DNA from 3 places in the Bacillus sp. N1(2025) genome. Region 3 is predicted to be linked to each of the others. Evidence: riboswitches for the same ligand, from Rfam matches in the RefSeq annotation. Region 3 holds a riboswitch; each other region holds the start of a gene.
The links. A riboswitch is a leader RNA that binds a small molecule or an ion and turns the genes downstream of it on or off. The one in region 3 is predicted to bind S-adenosylmethionine.
Positions count from the first base shown of each region.

Region 1: it holds a riboswitch for S-adenosylmethionine, as region 3 does, so the genes downstream of both, ACNFN4_RS11090 (methionine biosynthesis PLP-dependent protein) here and metK (methionine adenosyltransferase) in region 3, are expected to answer to the same signal.
Region 2: it holds a riboswitch for S-adenosylmethionine, as region 3 does, so the genes downstream of both, ACNFN4_RS18485 (2-hydroxyacid dehydrogenase) here and metK (methionine adenosyltransferase) in region 3, are expected to answer to the same signal.

Region 1 covers NZ_JBLTJB010000004.1:146,393-152,047, forward strand. Annotated here, with positions in the region: tRNA gene ACNFN4_RS11080 (tRNA-Val) at 1-42, opposite strand, end outside; gene metC (cystathionine beta-lyase) at 180-1,355, opposite strand; gene ACNFN4_RS11090 (methionine biosynthesis PLP-dependent protein) at 1,348-2,469, opposite strand; SAM riboswitch class I at 2,539-2,664, opposite strand; gene ACNFN4_RS11095 (esterase family protein) at 2,839-3,561, shown strand; gene ACNFN4_RS11100 (YjcG family protein) at 3,587-4,102, shown strand; gene ACNFN4_RS11105 (GNAT family N-acetyltransferase) at 4,107-4,538, shown strand; gene ACNFN4_RS11110 (AbrB/MazE/SpoVT family DNA-binding domain-containing protein) at 4,697-4,930, shown strand; gene ACNFN4_RS11115 (ABC transporter ATP-binding protein) at 4,931-5,655, shown strand, end outside.
Region 2 covers NZ_JBLTJB010000010.1:87,263-92,917, reverse strand. Annotated here, with positions in the region: gene ACNFN4_RS18490 (FGGY-family carbohydrate kinase) at 1-1,167, opposite strand, end outside; gene ACNFN4_RS18485 (2-hydroxyacid dehydrogenase) at 1,160-2,176, opposite strand; SAM riboswitch class I at 2,298-2,390, opposite strand; gene ACNFN4_RS18480 (molybdopterin oxidoreductase family protein) at 2,538-4,646, shown strand; gene ACNFN4_RS18475 (hypothetical protein) at 4,671-4,955, shown strand; gene ACNFN4_RS18470 (hypothetical protein) at 4,999-5,223, opposite strand; gene ACNFN4_RS18465 (MarR family winged helix-turn-helix transcriptional regulator) at 5,423-5,655, shown strand, end outside.
Region 3 covers NZ_JBLTJB010000001.1:23,949-29,603, forward strand. Annotated here, with positions in the region: gene ACNFN4_RS00170 (alpha/beta hydrolase family protein) at 1-406, shown strand, start outside; gene ACNFN4_RS00175 (DUF2584 domain-containing protein) at 464-706, shown strand; gene pckA (phosphoenolpyruvate carboxykinase (ATP)) at 749-2,332, opposite strand; SAM riboswitch class I at 2,530-2,669, shown strand; gene metK (methionine adenosyltransferase) at 2,839-4,041, shown strand; gene asnB (asparagine synthase (glutamine-hydrolyzing)) at 4,184-5,655, shown strand, end outside.

The sequences.
Region 1 (5,655 bases), on a different contig from region 3:
TACCCTGTCAAGGTAGCGCTCTCCCAGCTGAGCTACGGAATCATGATATGTATGTGTTGCTGGGTATGTTGTTGTCTCTCTGACATTTATAATTATATATCCTGATTTCTCATTCGTCAACACTTTTTTTATCTAAAATAAAAAAGGGCGCGTCGCAAAATTGGCGGCGCCCTTTTCGTTTATGATCTCACTTGGGCGGGGGTTATTTTTTTCAATGCCTGTTCGAAGTCCCGTTCTAAATCTTCGGCGTTTTCGACTCCGACGCTCAGGCGCAGAAGGCCGTCTGTGATGCCGCGTTTCTCCCTCTCTGCTTTCGGCATGGCGGCATGCGACATGGCTGCAGGGTATGAGAGAATGGACTCGACGGCGCCGAGGCTGACGGCAAATACCGGAAGCGATACGTTTTCGACCAGCTTTTTGACGGCTTCTTTGCTTTCCAATTCAAAAGACAGGACGGCGCCCGCTCCGCTCGCTTGACGTTTATGGGTATCGGCTCCCGGGTGTCCGGCAAGGCCGGGATAGTAAACGTTTTTGACGGCGGGATGCCTGTTAAAATAGGCAGCCAGCCGCTCAGCCGTCCGGCTCGCTTTTTCCAGTCTGACCTGCAATGTTTTTAAGCCTCTCAATACGAGCCAGCAGTCCTGAACGCCGAGCACCGCTCCAAATGAGTTTTGCAGCTTATACAGCTGATTGCCGAGCTCTTCATCTTTTACGGCGGCAAGGCCTGACAGCACATCACTGTGTCCGCTCAGGAATTTTGTTGCGCTGTGAAGCACAATACCAACGCCGAGATCAAGCGGACGCTGCAGTGCAGGTGTCATGAATGTATTATCCAGAAAGGTCAGACAGCCGTTTTCTTTTGCAAGCTGGACAACCGCTTTAATATCAGTAATTCCAAGTGTCGGATTTGACGGTGTTTCCATATAAATGACCTTTGTGTTCGGCTGGATATTCCGCGCCACTTCGTTGATATCCGTCATATCGACAAAGGTATGTTCGATCCCGAAACGGGACAGAACCTCAGTCACCATGCGGAATGTTCCGCCGTACACATCCTCCGTGACGAGAACATGGTCGCCTTGGGATAAGAGCAGAAATGCCGTCGAAATCGCCGCCATACCGGAGCTGAAAGCAAAACCTCTCGTTCCGCCTTCAAGACCTGCGATCGTTTCTTCAAGCGCTGCTCTTGTCGGTGTGCCTGAGCGGCTGTAGTCATATGTCCCGAATTCTTCAAATGAAGACTGATGGAATGTGGAAGCATGCTGGATCGGCACGCTGACGGCTCCGGTGGCTCCGTCTGTTTTAAATGGATTGTGCACAAGCTGGGTTTCCAGCGTCCAATTGTGATTACTCATATGATACGGCCCCCTCTTTTACTTGCTGTAATGCCTGCTTGACATCCCGCTTCAAATCTTCTGCATGTTCAATGCCCACTGAAAAACGCAGCAGACGGTTGCAGACGCCGTTTGCGATACGGATAGCTTCCGGAATGTCCATGTGCGTCTGCGTCGCGGGATATGTAATAAAGCTTTCCACCCCGCCGAGACTTTCTGCGAAACAGATCGTTTTCAGCGCCTTTAAAAACGGATTGACCCATTCCTCTATTTGCAGCCGGAAAGACAGCATCCCGCCTTTTCCGGGATATAACACGTCGGCGATTTCTTCTTCCTGTTCTAAAAATTCTGCAAGTTCACGGGCGTTTTCTTCATGACGGCGCATTCTGAGTGCGAGTGTTTTCATCCCTCTCATTAAAAGCCACGAATCAAACGGCGAAAGAACGGCACCGATCGCATTTTGGTGATTAAACATGATCTCGCCGAGCTCTTCATCCTTAACGACAGCCAGACCGGCAAGGAGATCATTGTGCCCGGCTAAATATTTTGTGGCGCTGTGAATGACGATGTCCGCTCCCAGTTCAAGCGGGCGCTGGAGCACCGGGGTATAAAACGTATTATCCACAATTAAAAGCAGGCCGGCTTCTTTCGTAATCCGGGCAATTTTTTCAATGTCCGCCTCCTGCATTAACGGGTTTGTCGGCGTTTCAACAAATACCGCTTTCGTGTTTTCCGTTATTTTGGAGCGTAAACAGTCTTCATCGCTGAAATCATCGTAAATAAAGCTTAAGCCGTATTTTCTCCATTCGTTTTCAAACAAACGGTACGTGCCTCCGTATAAATCGGAGGATACAATCAATTCATCCCCGCTTTTAAACAAAGCCATAATGGTTTGAATGGCTGCCATTCCCGAGCTGAAGGCAAATCCTCTCGCACCGTTTTCCAACACGGCGATGGCGTCTTCGACGAGCTGGCGTGTCGGATTTTTCGTGCGCACGTAATCAAAACCTGTAGATTCTCCTATTCCTCTATGGCGGTAAGCGGTGGACAGATAAATCGGCGGACTGACCGTTCCCGTTGCTTCTTCGCTTCTATTTCCGATTTGGGCTAATTTTGTATCAACATGCTGCGTCATCAGTAAGCACCATCCTTTTTCAAAAATAAAAAAGCCCCCTCTTCATAAGAAGAAGGAGCTTTTCTCTTCCTCTTATCTTCCAAGCATGTGAATCGCTTGCTGGATTTAGCACCTTGGCACTTTGCCTTCCCGCGGCAAAGCAAACCGGTTGCTGAGGTTTCAAAGGGCCAGTCCCTCCACCTCTCGTGATAAGAATATTGTTTTGTATTTTCTGATTGTTCTATATTAACGCACAATAAAATGGATTTCAACAACTTTTTATTTATCTGAACTCTCGCAAGAAGCGCATCTGAAGAAAGAAATTTCTAATAATTCATGGTACAATAGGAAAAAACCATCAAGATAAGAAGCGGGCTGGAGGAATGCGAAGTGGCATCAAAAAACGGAATCATTCATGAGAAAAAACTTTTCTCCCATGAGCTTGAAGAGGAAATGACCGTTTTGGTCTACCTGCCCGCCACCTTCTCCCCCCTGTATAAATATCATACGGTCATCGCTCAGGACGGCCATGATTATTTCAGATTAGGGAGAATCGGGCGGCAGGCGGAAGAGCTTATGTCAAAAGGGGAAATTGACCGCTGCATCATTATCGGCGTCCCTTATAAAAATGTGCGGGAGCGAAGAAACACATACCATCCAGAAGGCTCTAAGTTCGCCTCATATAAGCGGTTTATCGCCAATGAGCTCGTTCCTTTTATCGACAAAGAATACCCGACTTATCAAGTCGGATACGGCCGCACCATGATCGGGGATTCCCTCGGCGGAACCGTTTCGCTCATGACGGCGATTGACTATCCGAACATGTTTGGAAACGTCATCATGCAGTCTCCGTATGTTGACGGGCACGTGCTGGATGCCGTCCGGCAGTCGGAGGATCTCAAACAGATTTCCGTTTATCATCAAATCGGAGAAAAAGAAACCGGCGTTCACACGACGGACGGCCAGGTTCTTGATTTCACCGCGCCGAACGAAGAGCTCAAACAGCTGCTGGAAAGCAAACAGTCCGAATACACGTATGAAACCTTCGACGGGGATCATAAATGGACCTACTGGCAGCCGCTCATCACGCCGGCGCTGAAAAAAATGCTGTAACCATTCATTTAAGGAGGGAACTTTCATGAAATACGGTATTGTTTTATTTCCATCAAAAAAATTACAGGATCTCGCAAATTCGTACCGGAAACGCTACGACCCGAGCTATGCGCTCATTCCGCCGCATCTGACGGTAAGAGATCCGTTTGAAGCGACAGAACAGGAAATCGAGCAGGTCGTATCACAGCTGAGACAGACGGCGAAAGAGTCGCATCCGCTCGTTCTGAAAATCACAAAATACAGCTCGTTTTCTCCTGTGAATAATGTGATATATATGAAAGCAGAGTCGACGGAGGAATTAAAATCCCTGAGTGAGAAATGCTACTCAGGAGCATTATCCGGCGAGCCGGAATACAGCTTCGTTCCGCATGTCACGGTCGGCCAGAAGCTGTCGTCAGATGAACATTCCGACGTACTCGGACAGCTGAAAATGCAGGACATTTCCCACGAAGAAGTCATCGACCGTTTTCACCTGCTCTATCAGCTGGATAACGGCTCATGGACTGTGTACGAAACATTTTTATTAGGCGGAGGAGAATAACTGCTTGGAATCCATCATCGCAAAAACTGAAAAACAGCTGAACGACGCTTTTTTCGTCAGAAAAGAGGTCTTTGTTAAAGAACAGCACGTTCCGGAAGAAGAAGAGATTGATCAATTCGAGGACACGTCAGAACATATAGTCATATATGACGGCGGCCAGCCGGTCGGAGCCGGCAGATGGCGCATGAAAGACGGGCATGGAAAATTAGAACGCATCTGCGTGATGAAAAGCCATCGTTCTTTAGGCGTCGGAGCCGTCATTATGCAGGCGCTTGAAAAAGCGGCGGCAGCCAAGGACGCCGACAGCTTTCTCTTACATGCGCAGACGCAGGCGGTTCCGTTTTACGAAAAACAAGGATACCGCGTCACATCCGGCGAAGAATTTCTCGATGCGGGCATCCCCCATCTGGAAATGATAAAGGAACACAAACGATAAAATCAAAAGCACCCCTGTTTATAGCAGGAGTGCTTTTTTTATGAAAATAATACTATTTCATGAATTTTATTGCATTTTATGGAAGGTTAATGTATGTTTAGTATACGAAGTATTACAATTCATACAAAAAATACAATTCATATTTCGGAGGGATAAACATGACGGCACCAAAAGGAAAACACATATTCGGGACTGTTAAAGTGGGTACAAAAGGACAGATTGTCATTCCTAAAGAAGCAAGAGATGTTTTCGATATAAATCCGGGGGACTCACTGCTTATGCTCGGGGATGACCAGCAAGGTATCGCACTTGTAAAACAAGAACTCTTTTTCGAATTTGCAAAAGATATTTTAAACGCTAAGCAAATCGATGAAGATAGCGAGGATGAGTAAATGCACGCGATTGAGCTGAAGCAATTAACGAAACATTATAAAGAAACCGCCGCCGTTGACCGTCTTGAGTTCTCAGTTGAGAAAGGGGAATTTTTCGCTTTACTCGGTGAGAACGGAGCCGGAAAAACGACATTAATCAGTATGCTTTGCGGACTTCTTTCTCCGGATGAGGGTGATGCATCAGTGCTTGGACACAGTATTTTGACTGATTTGGATAAAATAAAACCGAAATTGAATATGTCCCCGCAGGAAACAGCCATCGCTCCTCATCTAACCGTACGGGAAAACTTAGAGTTTATAGCCGGAGTCTACGGAATTCCGAAAAAAGAAGCAAAAAAAAGAACGGATGAGATGCTCGAATTGTTTCAATTAAAAGAGAAAGAAAGAGCAAAAACAAAAACATTATCAGGAGGAATGCAGCGCCGCCTCAGCATCGCAATGGGAATGATCACCAAGCCGGATATTTATTTCTTAGATGAACCGACATTAGGGCTGGACGTCCGTTCACGCCGCGAGTTGTGGAAAAATCTTGAGGCATTAAAGGGAGACATGACGATTATATTAACGACACACTATTTAGAAGAGGCTGAAGCCCTGGCAGATCGTATTTGCATTTTAGAAAATGGGACTTTAAAAGCACTGGGCACGGCGGAGGCTCTGAAAAAGCAAACTCATTCAGCCACATTTGAAGATGCCTTTTTAGCGATTTGTGACGGGGAGGCGGG
Region 2 (5,655 bases), on a different contig from region 3:
CTCTGTTAACGCCTCATAGTTCCATTTGATTGAAAAAGCGATTTCCAGCAGTGCGGCTTTGACAAAATGGGCTCTGCTTAAGTTTTGGGACAGCGGGGCGTCAAAAATAAATCCGCCTTTTGCCAGTGCGTTTTTCTCTGGCGATAAATAGGAGCCTAACGCAGAAATACAAGCATGATCATGTTTCGGCAGACTTGCGATTTCCCGTTCCATGACGCCGTAGGATTCATTCGGATAAAAAATGGATTTTAATTTTTGATAATTGAGTCCTGTTACACCCGGATTCGTTTCAAAGAGCCATTGACCTTCTTCTGTATGGCAATTCAGCCATGCATTCTTTAAACTTTCAGTTCCGGTCTCAGCTGTTATCTTTATAATCGGCGTCGTCGTGCCGGATACGATGACGATATCTCCCGGCTTTGCATCTGCACTTTTGATGGCAAGCTGTGTGTCTCCCCCGCCTGCAATCACAGGCACTCTTTCAGAAAGACCGAGAACCGCCGTTTTCTTAAACGTTAACATTCCGACAACCGTCCCAGATCGGACGAGTGAAGGAAGAATGGCAGAAGGCACACCGAAGATGTTGCATAATGTCTCTGACCACGCCTTTTTCCTTACGTCAAACAGCAGTGTTTCAGCAGCCTGTGACGGTTCATAGCTTAAAATACCGCTCAGCTCAAATGTCACCCAGTCACTGATGCTTGTGATGTACTTCACTTCTTTCCATAAAGACGGCTGTCTAGCTTTTAATCCGACAAGTTTCATGGCGGAAAATAAAGCGCTCGGAAGACGTCCGGTTTGCTGATGCACTTCTTCTTTTGCCTCAATCCCGTCTTTCCATTCACGGCCTCTGTTATCAATGTTGGGCAGACCGAGAAATGCCTTTTTATCTTTATTGATCAGAACAATTCCCTGCCTCTGGCTTGTTGAGGTGATTCCGATTAATGTAATATGAGGGCTTTTGGCAATAACCTTCCTTGCCATAGCGCTGATTTGCGTCCATAGCCCTTCCGGTGAGAAATATCGTCCGTCCGGATAAAGCGGATCCGTCACATATTCAATGTCTTCCCTTTCAAGCGCGGTCACTTCACCGCCGGCTGTCACGACCGCGACTCGCGCATTCCCCGTTCCGATGTCAAATACAAGGTAGCCTTTTTGTTCAGCCATTACAGCCTCCTCCTTCCGTTTCAAGTTCTCTTTTGTTATAAAGTTCACGTATTGAGCAGGTTTGGTCATGTTTCCATTTGAAAAGCGCTCCATTTAAAATCATCACATGATGATCTTCCACTTCAAATGTTGCACCCGCTAAATGGGGAGTCGCTAACACATTCGGCAAAGAGATCAATTCATAATCAGAAGATTCAGGCGGCTCGTGATAAAACACGTCAAGGATCGCTCCCTTAATCCGCCGTTCTTTCAGCACCCGCAGCAGCTCTTCCCTGTCTGTAACCGCCGCTCTTGACGTATTGACAAAAACAGCTCCCTGTTTCATCAATTGAAAGTGCCGGGCGCCGATAAGGCCGATGGTTTCTTCTGTGCGCGGCAAGTGAACGGAAACAATATCACTTTCAGAAAATACCCGTTCAATCGTCGTTTTTTCATACTCCCGGTTTTCATGACGGACAAATGGGTCATAGTAAAGCACCTTGCAGTCAAAAGCGGCCAATAGCCGGGCGATTCTCTGTCCGACAGCTCCGAAACCGATAAGGCCGACTGTTTTCCCCGTCAGCTCATTTCCTCTGAATTTGACGTAAGCCTGCAAATAATCACCATTCCACTTCCCGTCCTTCAGCCACTGATGGGAAGAATACGTATGACGCAAAAATGAAATCACATTTCCGATAAACATTTCAGCAACAGCCTGGGCATTGCGGGCCGGTGTAAAGAAAACGGGGATTTTTCTTTTAGTCGCCGCCGCAATATTCACATTAGACGGCATTCCTCGGCAGACACCGATAAAAGCGGTATCGGGCAATATGTCAATAACACGCTCAGACACCTCATCAAGTTCAGTAATAAGCCCCGACGCGTTTGTCTCTTGAATCATTCGGATCAATTCATCTTCCCGATAGGCCCGGCCGTGCTTCTTCCACGGCCGGTGCACAGTCCGGCCGAACAGCTCAGTCAGCTCCTTCAGCCCCTCGTCGTGATATGGTGCGGTAATTAAAACCGTCATGGTGCAAAACATCCTTTTCACATAAATTTTTTCATAAAAAAATCTCTTTCCCCAAAGAAGGAAAGAGATTCATATACCGTCTTTATGCGCTTGAAGCGCACAAATATGTATAGATCATCCTTTCCTATCTTTCAAGCATACGCTTGCTGGAATTGGCACAATAAATGTTGCCGAGGTTTCGTAGGGCCAGTCCCTCCACCTCTCTGGATAGAAAATAAAATGATGAAATTGTCAGGCTGTTTAAAAGAATAAACTCATCATAGAAAAGTCTTTCCGTGATGTCAACACTTTTTTTCTGAATTGACGTTCGATTTTGAAATGTTATAATGCTTACAATATAAACAAAGAGGAGAAATGGGCTATGAATTCTGCTGCAACACAGCCGAACGGGGTCTTTAAGTCGGTATGCTCACTAGACTGTCCCGATCAATGCGGCTTGCTTGTGACAAAAAAAGACGGAAAAATCGTTAACATTCAGGGAGACCCCGATCACCCGGTCACATCAGGGAATATTTGCAACAAAGTCAGACACATGGCTGAGCGTATTTATGATGAGAAGCGCGTAACCGTTCCGTTAAAACGGATCGGTAAAAAAGGTGAAGCCGCGTTTGCGCCTATTTCCTGGGAGGAAGCGATCAATACGATCAGTGCGCGCTGGAAAGAGCTTATTGCCGAAGAAGGAGAGGAAAGCATTCTTCCGTACAGCTTTTACGGCAATATGGGAAAACTGGCGGCAGAGGGAATGGACCGCCGTTTTTTCCATCGTCTCGGAGCGAGTCATCTCGAACGGACGATCTGCAGCAAAGCCGGTTCTGAAGGCTATAACTATACAATGGGTGAAGGAGCGGGTACTGATCCGGAGGAGACCATACATGCAAAGCTCTTTATTTTTTGGGGGATCAATGCCGTCAGCACGAATATGCATCAAGTCATGATTGCTCAAAAAGCCCGGAAAAAAGGAGCTAAAATTGTCGTTATCGATGTACATAAGAACCAAACCGGCCGGCTTGCCGATTGGTTTATTTCCATTCGCCCCGGCACAGATGCCGCACTCGCCCTCGGTATCATGCATGTCTTATTCGACGAAAACCTTCACGATGAAGCATTTCTCACAGAATACACCGAAGGCAGTGACGAATTAAAAGCGCATGTTAAACACTATGATCCGGAAACGGTTTCTGCTATTACAGGCGTTAAAGCCGACGATATCAGACGTCTTGCGAGAATGTACGGGGAAACCTCCCCTTCCCTTATCAGGATCGGAAACGGCATTCAGCACCATGACAACGGCGGAATGATCGTCCGCACCGTCGCCTGCCTTCCGGCTGTTACAGGACAGTGGCTCAACACCGGAGGAGGCGCAATCAAGCACAACAGCGCGGTATTAAACTATAACAGACAAGCGCTCCAGCGGCCTGATCTGCTTTACGGCAGGAAGCCGCGATCATTTAATATGAACAGGCTCGGAAGCGTTCTTTTAGAAACAAAACCGCCCGTACGCTCCCTGTTTATTTACGGTACGAATCCTGCAGTGGTTGCGCCGGAAGCGAATAAAGTCAGAAAAGGCCTGCTGCGGGAGGATTTATTTACAGTCGTTCACGATCTATTTTTAACGGAAACCGCCAAATATGCGGATATCGTGCTCCCTGCTGCATCCGCATTTGAAAACACAGATTTTTACACGTCTTACTGGCATCATTTTATTCAGCTGCAAAAACCGGTGATCGAACCCTACGGGGACAGCAAATCGAATACGGAAGTGTTCCGTTTGCTTGCCGGAGCAATGGGATTTACCGAGCAGGAGCTTCAGGATTCCGATGAAGAGTTGATCAGACAGGCGCTGGACTTTCCCGACAATCCGTATATCGAGGATATTGATTACGAAGCGCTCTCACGCCATTCCTTCATGAAAGCCAAACGGAAAAAACCGCTTTTTCCGGGAAAGCTCAAGACACCGAGCGGAAGAATTGAATTATATTCGGAAAAGATGAAACAGGACGGTTATCCGGCGCTGCCGACACACATCCCTCTTGAGAGCGATGATGATTTTCCGCTTTTATTTGTCCCGGGACCGAATCATAATTTTTTAAATTCAACATTTTCGAATAATGAAAAACACGTAAAATTAGAAAAAGCGCCAAAGCTTTTTATTCATACAGAGGATGCTGTACGCCGGAACATAGAAGACGGGGAAACCGTTAGAGTTTGGAATCACCGCGGCGAGTGTGAATTAACCGCTTCGGTCGGCGAACAGGTGCTTCCCGGCGTTGCAGTCAGCCAAGGTCTTTGGGCCGATATGGATGATAAAAAACAGCTTGTCAACTCGCTCACGCCCGATCGGCTGGCGGATATGGGCGGAGGCGCTGTTTTCTTCTCCGGAAAGGTGCAGGTGGAAAAGCTCAGCAATAAACGCCGGGCGGTTTTGATGAAGGCTGAATCCTTTCAGCCGGCTTCACCGTATAAAAAGTGATAACGTTTATTGGAGGTTTGCTGTATGGATATCATTACCGGCATCGGAATCGCTTTAGCCGGATATTTCATCGGAGACGGATTGAAAAACTTTAAATCACCTGATCCTCATGAACACACTGACCACATTCTCATTAAAGAAAAAGATCTGCACTTCTATATTGGTTATTATTTAGGAGTTACGAAGGAAGAAGCAAAACAAATCGTGCCCGACACCTCTGACATTCCGCATATCACGAGAAACGGAAAGCGGTATGTGCAGAAGAATACATTAAGAGAATGGCTGACTTCTATGCTGGAAAAAGAATAACAGCTGCCATGAAAAGCGGGAAGAGTTTTTCTCTTCCCGTTCATCAAGATACGCCGCCCTGCCTCTCTTCAACCCCAAACATACGAAGGATATCGTTCTTACTTAACGAAACCTCCCCTTCTTTAGATTTCAAATAAAACCCTTTCTTATATAACCGTATGACTTCCTCATATGTAAGCTCATGACGAAGGAGCGCCATTAAACGCCCGTCTTTTTCATCCTGTTTATTGAACCATTCATACTGTTCTGACCAGTTCACTTTCTGCATGTCAAACACCTTCTCACTTTGGATTAATGCCCTTTTCGCATTTATTATACTTATTTCCCCTTTTGTAAACACTCCGACTGCCTGTGACATTTTTGAAAACAGCCGCACCCGCTACTATTAGTCACCACGTTGACTTATTTTCTATTTCGATGTATATTGTAATTGTCAACATGGTGACAATTCAGATAGGAGATACCTTATGGATATTAATTTACTAATGAAGGAACTGCATGTTATGCAACAAAGTTACGCATCATTATTTTCGGTTGTCAATAAAGTGCAGGCTCGGGGGGACGAATACTTAGAACTGTTGACTTCCCGACAGCACATGACTCTTATTGCTATTGCCCATTTACCGACGGAAGATACCACACTTATGAATATCGCTAAAAAGCTGGGCACAACAAAACAAACCGCTAACAAATTAATTTC
Region 3 (5,655 bases):
GGGCGGAATCATGGGGATTTTGACCGCGATCGAAATGGGGCATCAAGCGGCTTCGCTCGTTTCATGGGGCGGTGTGAGCGATATGGTGCTTACTTATGAAGAGCGGAAGGATATGCGGCGGATGATGAAGCGGGTGATCGGCGGCACGCCGAAAAAGGTGCCGGATGAATACAGATGGCGTTCGCCGTTTGAAAAAGCAGACCGCATTCAGGCCCCTGTACTTCTCATCCATGGAGAGAATGATAAGAATGTTTCGATCGAACACGCCCGGATGATCGAGGACAAGCTGAAAGAGGCGGGGAAACCGGTGGAAACTTGGTATTACAGCGGTTTTACGCATTATTTTCCGCCGCAGGAAAACAGACGCATTGTCCGGCGGCTGGCGGAATGGATGAAGACACGGTAAGATGCCTGATTTATGATATGATAATAAAGAATAAGAGAATGAAAGGGGATTTTCATTTTGGGAATGCCTGTTGAATTTAATACCATGATTGTGACAAAAGGCAATGAAAAACGGATAGAGGAAAATATCTTTTTATTGGAGAAAGAGGGCTACCGCGTCTATCCTCTTGATATTCCGATGGACGTGCGCAAAACGAAAACCGGCGAGAAATCCGGCACCGGCGAGGTCCAAAAGCTCGAATGGGCGAATGGCCGGACAAGCATTACATACAGACTCACGTCGCTTCATTCGACAAACTGAAAAAACAAAAGCCGAGGGCATAAACGCCCTTGGCTTTTTTGATTACACGAGAGGTCCGCCGGCTTTGGCAATCGAGTCTGCATGGGAAAACTTTTTAAAGTTTTCTTTAAACTCATTGGCTAAAAACAGCGCTTTTTCGTTGTATGCTTGTTTATCGCTCCATGTGTTTTCAGGCTGAAGAACTTCATCCGGAACGCCCGGAACATGAACGGGACTGCGCAGGCCGAAAATGCTGTCTGCCGTCATGTCAGTCTGGTTCAGCCTGCCTTCAATAGCGGCCTTGACCATCGCTCTTGTATACGAAAGTTTCATCCGTTCTCCGACTCCGTACCCTCCGCCGGTCCAGCCTGTGTTGACCAAGAAGACTTGAACGCCGTGTTCGTCGATTTTATGCCCGAGCATTTCGGCATATACATGCGCCGGAAGCGGAAGGAACGGTGAACCGAAGCACGTCGAGAAAGTCGTTTGCGGAGATGTCACGCCGCGCTCGGTTCCCGCGAGTTTACTGGTGTACCCACTTAAGAAGTGATACATCGCCTGTTCCTTCGTCAGTTTGCTGATCGGAGGGAGCACACCGAATGCGTCCGCCGTTAAAAAGACGATTGCCTGCGGATGGCCGGCAATGCTCGGCTGCACGATATTGCCGATCATCTCAATCGGATATGCGGCTCTTGTGTTTTCCGTGTAGAAGGAATTATCGTAATCCGCTTCACCCGTTTTTTCATCAAGCACGACATTCTCAAGAACAGACCCGAAGCGGATCGCACGAAAAATCTGCGGTTCTTTTTCCTCGCTCAGATTGATACATTTAGCGTAACATCCGCCTTCAATGTTGAAAACGCCGGAATCTGACCAGCCGTGCTCGTCATCGCCGATCAGTTTGCGGTCCGCATCGGCTGAAAGCGTCGTTTTCCCTGTGCCGGAAAGACCGAAAAACAGGGCGACATCGCCTTTTTCACCGACATTGGCTGAGCAGTGCATCGGCAGTATATCCTGCTGCGGAAGCAGGAAGTTCATAATGGAGAATATTGATTTTTTCATTTCTCCGGCGTATTCGGTGCCGCCGATTAAAATGACGCGCTTTTCGAAAGAGACAATGATAAATGTTTCCGAATGCGTGCCGTCCGTCTCCGGATCTGCTTTAAAATGCGGAGCCGAGAGAATGGTGAAAGGCTGCGCTTGCGGATCTCTTTCATCCGTCTCCGGTCTGATAAACAGCTGGCGTGCGAATAAATTGTGCCACGCAAATTCATTTACGACCGTAATCGGGAGTCTGTATTTTTCATCCGCTCCTGCGAATCCTTCAAAAACAAACAGTTCATCCCGCTGTTTTAAGTAGCTGACGACTTTGGCGTACAGCTTTTCAAACGCCTCTTCAGAAATGGGCTGATTCACCGCGCCCCAATCAATTTGATTTTCTGTGCTTTGTTCACGGACGATAAATTTATCTTTAGGTGACCTGCCTGTATAAGCGCCGGTGGTGGCGCGTACGGCGCCCGTTGATGTCAGCGTTCCTTCATTTCGGCTGATCACTTTTTCGGTAAGTTTTGGAGCCGATAAATTATGATGCACATTCGGACTTGCAAGTAATGCTTGAAGATCTGCGGTTAAATCAACTAATTTCATAAAAACCTTCCTTTGCCGGTTTATTTGTATTTCGCTGAATGTGGAATTAGTATAACATATATCTGAAAATAGTCTATACTATTTGCGGTTTTTTGTTTGTGTTTTTCCATTGCTTCCCGAAATAAAGGCGCGTAATCGCTTTAATTCATATTGACACTTTCCGCCCTTTTACGATAAGATATTTCATTGAGCGGATACTCTTATCCCGAGCTGGCGGAGGGACAGGCCCGATGAAGCCCAGCAACCGGTTTCTCTGTAAAAAAGCAGGTGAAAACACTGTGGGAAACCAAGGTGCTAACCTGATGCAAGGTTTAATATTTTCCTTGAGCGATAAGAGTGAAAGGCACACAGACCAAACCCTTTCCTCGAGTGGAAAAGGTTTTTTTATTTCATAAAATATGCCAATTAACATTCTCTGATATAGTATGACATTGTATTAAGAGGGAGCGAGTTCCGTATCATATGAGAAGGTCTTGCAAAAGATCTTTTTTCAGGAGGAAAAGTGAATGAGTAAAAACCGTCGACTATTTACATCTGAATCTGTTACTGAGGGTCATCCGGACAAAATCTGTGACCAAATTTCTGACAGTATCTTAGATGAGATTTTAAAAAATGACCCGAACGCGCGCGTGGCCTGCGAAACATCTGTAACGACAGGACTTGTGCTGGTAAGCGGAGAGATTACTACATCAACATACGTTGACATTCCGAAAACAGTCCGTGAAACGATTAAAGAAATCGGCTACACACGCGCCAAATACGGATTTGATGCGGAGACTTGCGCTGTTTTAACATCAATTGATGAACAGTCTGCGGATATCGCAATGGGTGTCGATCAGGCTCTTGAAGCGCGTGAAGGCACAATGAGCGATGCTGAAATCGAAGCAATCGGAGCGGGAGACCAAGGCCTGATGTTCGGTTATGCGTGTAACGAAACGAAAGAGCTTATGCCGCTTCCGATCTCTTTGGCGCATAAATTAGCCCGCCGTTTGAGCGAAGTCCGCAAAGAAGACATTCTTCCGTATCTTCGCCCTGACGGCAAAACGCAAGTTACCGTTGAATATGATGAAAACAACAAGCCGGTCCGCATCGACGCGATCGTTATTTCAACTCAGCACCACCCGGAAATTACGCTTGAGCAGATTCAGCGCAATCTGAAAGAGCATGTCATTAATCCTGTCGTGCCTGAGGAACTGATCGATGAAGAAACAAAATACTTCATCAACCCTACGGGACGTTTCGTAATCGGCGGACCTCAAGGTGACGCGGGTCTTACCGGCCGTAAAATCATCGTTGACACATACGGCGGATATGCACGCCACGGCGGCGGCGCATTCTCCGGTAAGGATGCGACGAAGGTAGACCGTTCTGCGGCATACGCTGCGAGATACGTAGCGAAAAACATCGTGGCAGCAGGCCTTGCTGATTCTTGTGAAGTGCAGCTTGCATACGCAATCGGCGTGGCACAGCCTGTTTCTATTTCCATCAATACATTTGATACAGGAAAAGCTTCTGAAGAAAAACTGATCGAAGTCGTACGGAATAACTTCGACCTGAGACCTGCCGGCATTATTAAAATGCTTGATCTGCGCCGCCCGATCTATAAGCAGACTGCTGCTTACGGCCACTTCGGACGTCATGATGTGGATCTTCCTTGGGAGCGTACTGACAAGGCGGATGCGCTTCGCAAAGAAGCACTAGGAGAATAATTTTATAGCCGCTTACTTAAGCGGCTTTCCCTTTTTGTAGATGCTGCCATGCTTATTTTTACATAGCGTGAAACCAATGGCGTAACACAGCGTCTATAAAAAGGGGGTCCAATTAGAAAATTACACTTATGGAGGCTATACTATGTGTGGATTTGTCGGTGTTTTTAATAAGCATCCATTAACTCAAACCGCAGATCAAGAAGAGCTAATCAAACAAATGAACCAAATGATCGTTCACCGCGGTCCTGACAGCGATGGGTATTATCATGACGAGCACGTCGGATTCGGCTTCAGACGGCTCAGTATTATTGACGTAGAAAACGGCGGACAGCCTTTATCATATGAAGACGAAAAATATTGGATCATTTTTAACGGCGAAATCTATAACTACATTGAATTGAGAGAAGAGCTTGAAGCGAAAGGCTACACTTTCAATACAGATTCCGATACTGAAGTGCTCCTTGCGACATACCGTCATTATAAAGAAGAAGCCGCTTCAAAGCTTCGCGGAATGTTTGCGTTTTTAATCTGGAACAAAGCTGACCGCGTTATGTACGGCGCGAGAGACCCGTTCGGCATTAAGCCGCTGTATTACACAACCATCGGGGACAAAGTATATTTTGCATCTGAAAGAAAAAGTTTAATGGCCGCTCAAAACGGCATTGATCTTGATACAGCTTCTTTACAGCAATATATGTCTTTCCAATTCGTTCCTGAACCGAGCACGCTTGACGCTGAAGTGAAAAAAGTCGAGCCGGGCAGCCAGTTTACGATCCGCCCGGAAGGCGATATCGCGTTTAAAACATATTTTAAAGCGAACTTTAAGCCTGTTCAGTCTGATGAAGATAAATTGGTGAAAGAAGTCAGAGACGCAATCTTTGACTCTGTCAAAGTTCACATGAGAAGTGACGTTCCTGTCGGTTCGTTTCTATCCGGCGGTATCGACTCTTCTTTTATCGTCTCAGTTGCGAAAGAATTTCACCCGAGCCTTAAAACATTTTCCGTCGGTTTTGAGCAGCAGGGCTTCAGTGAGGTTGACGTAGCGAAGGAAACGGCTGCCGCGCTCGGGATTGAAAATATCAGCAAAGTCATTTCTCCTGAGGAGTATATGAACGAGCTTCCGAAAATCGTCTGGCACTTTGATGACCCGCTTGCAGATCCGGCGGCGATTCCTTTGTACTTTGTCGCAAAAGAAGCGAAAAAACATGTAACGGTCGCGTTATCCGGGGAAGGCGCGGACGAGCTGTTCGGCGGGTACAATATTTACCGCGAACCGCTTTCGCTTAAACCGTTTGAACGCATTCCGTCCGGTCTGAAAAAAATGCTTCTTCATGTGGCGTCCGTCATGCCTGAAGGAATGAGAGGGAAAAGCCTCTTAGTCCGCGGCTGCACACCGCTTGAGGAGCGTTATATCGGTAATGCGAAGATTTTTGAAGAGCCCGTGAAAAAACAGCTGCTCAAACATTACAATCCAGAGCTTTCATACCGTGATGTCACGAAGCCGTACTTTACGGAAAGCCGTTCATACAGCGACATTAATAAAATGCAGTATGTTGACATCCATACGTGGATGCGCGGCGACATCCTGTTAAAGGCTGACAAAATGACGATGGC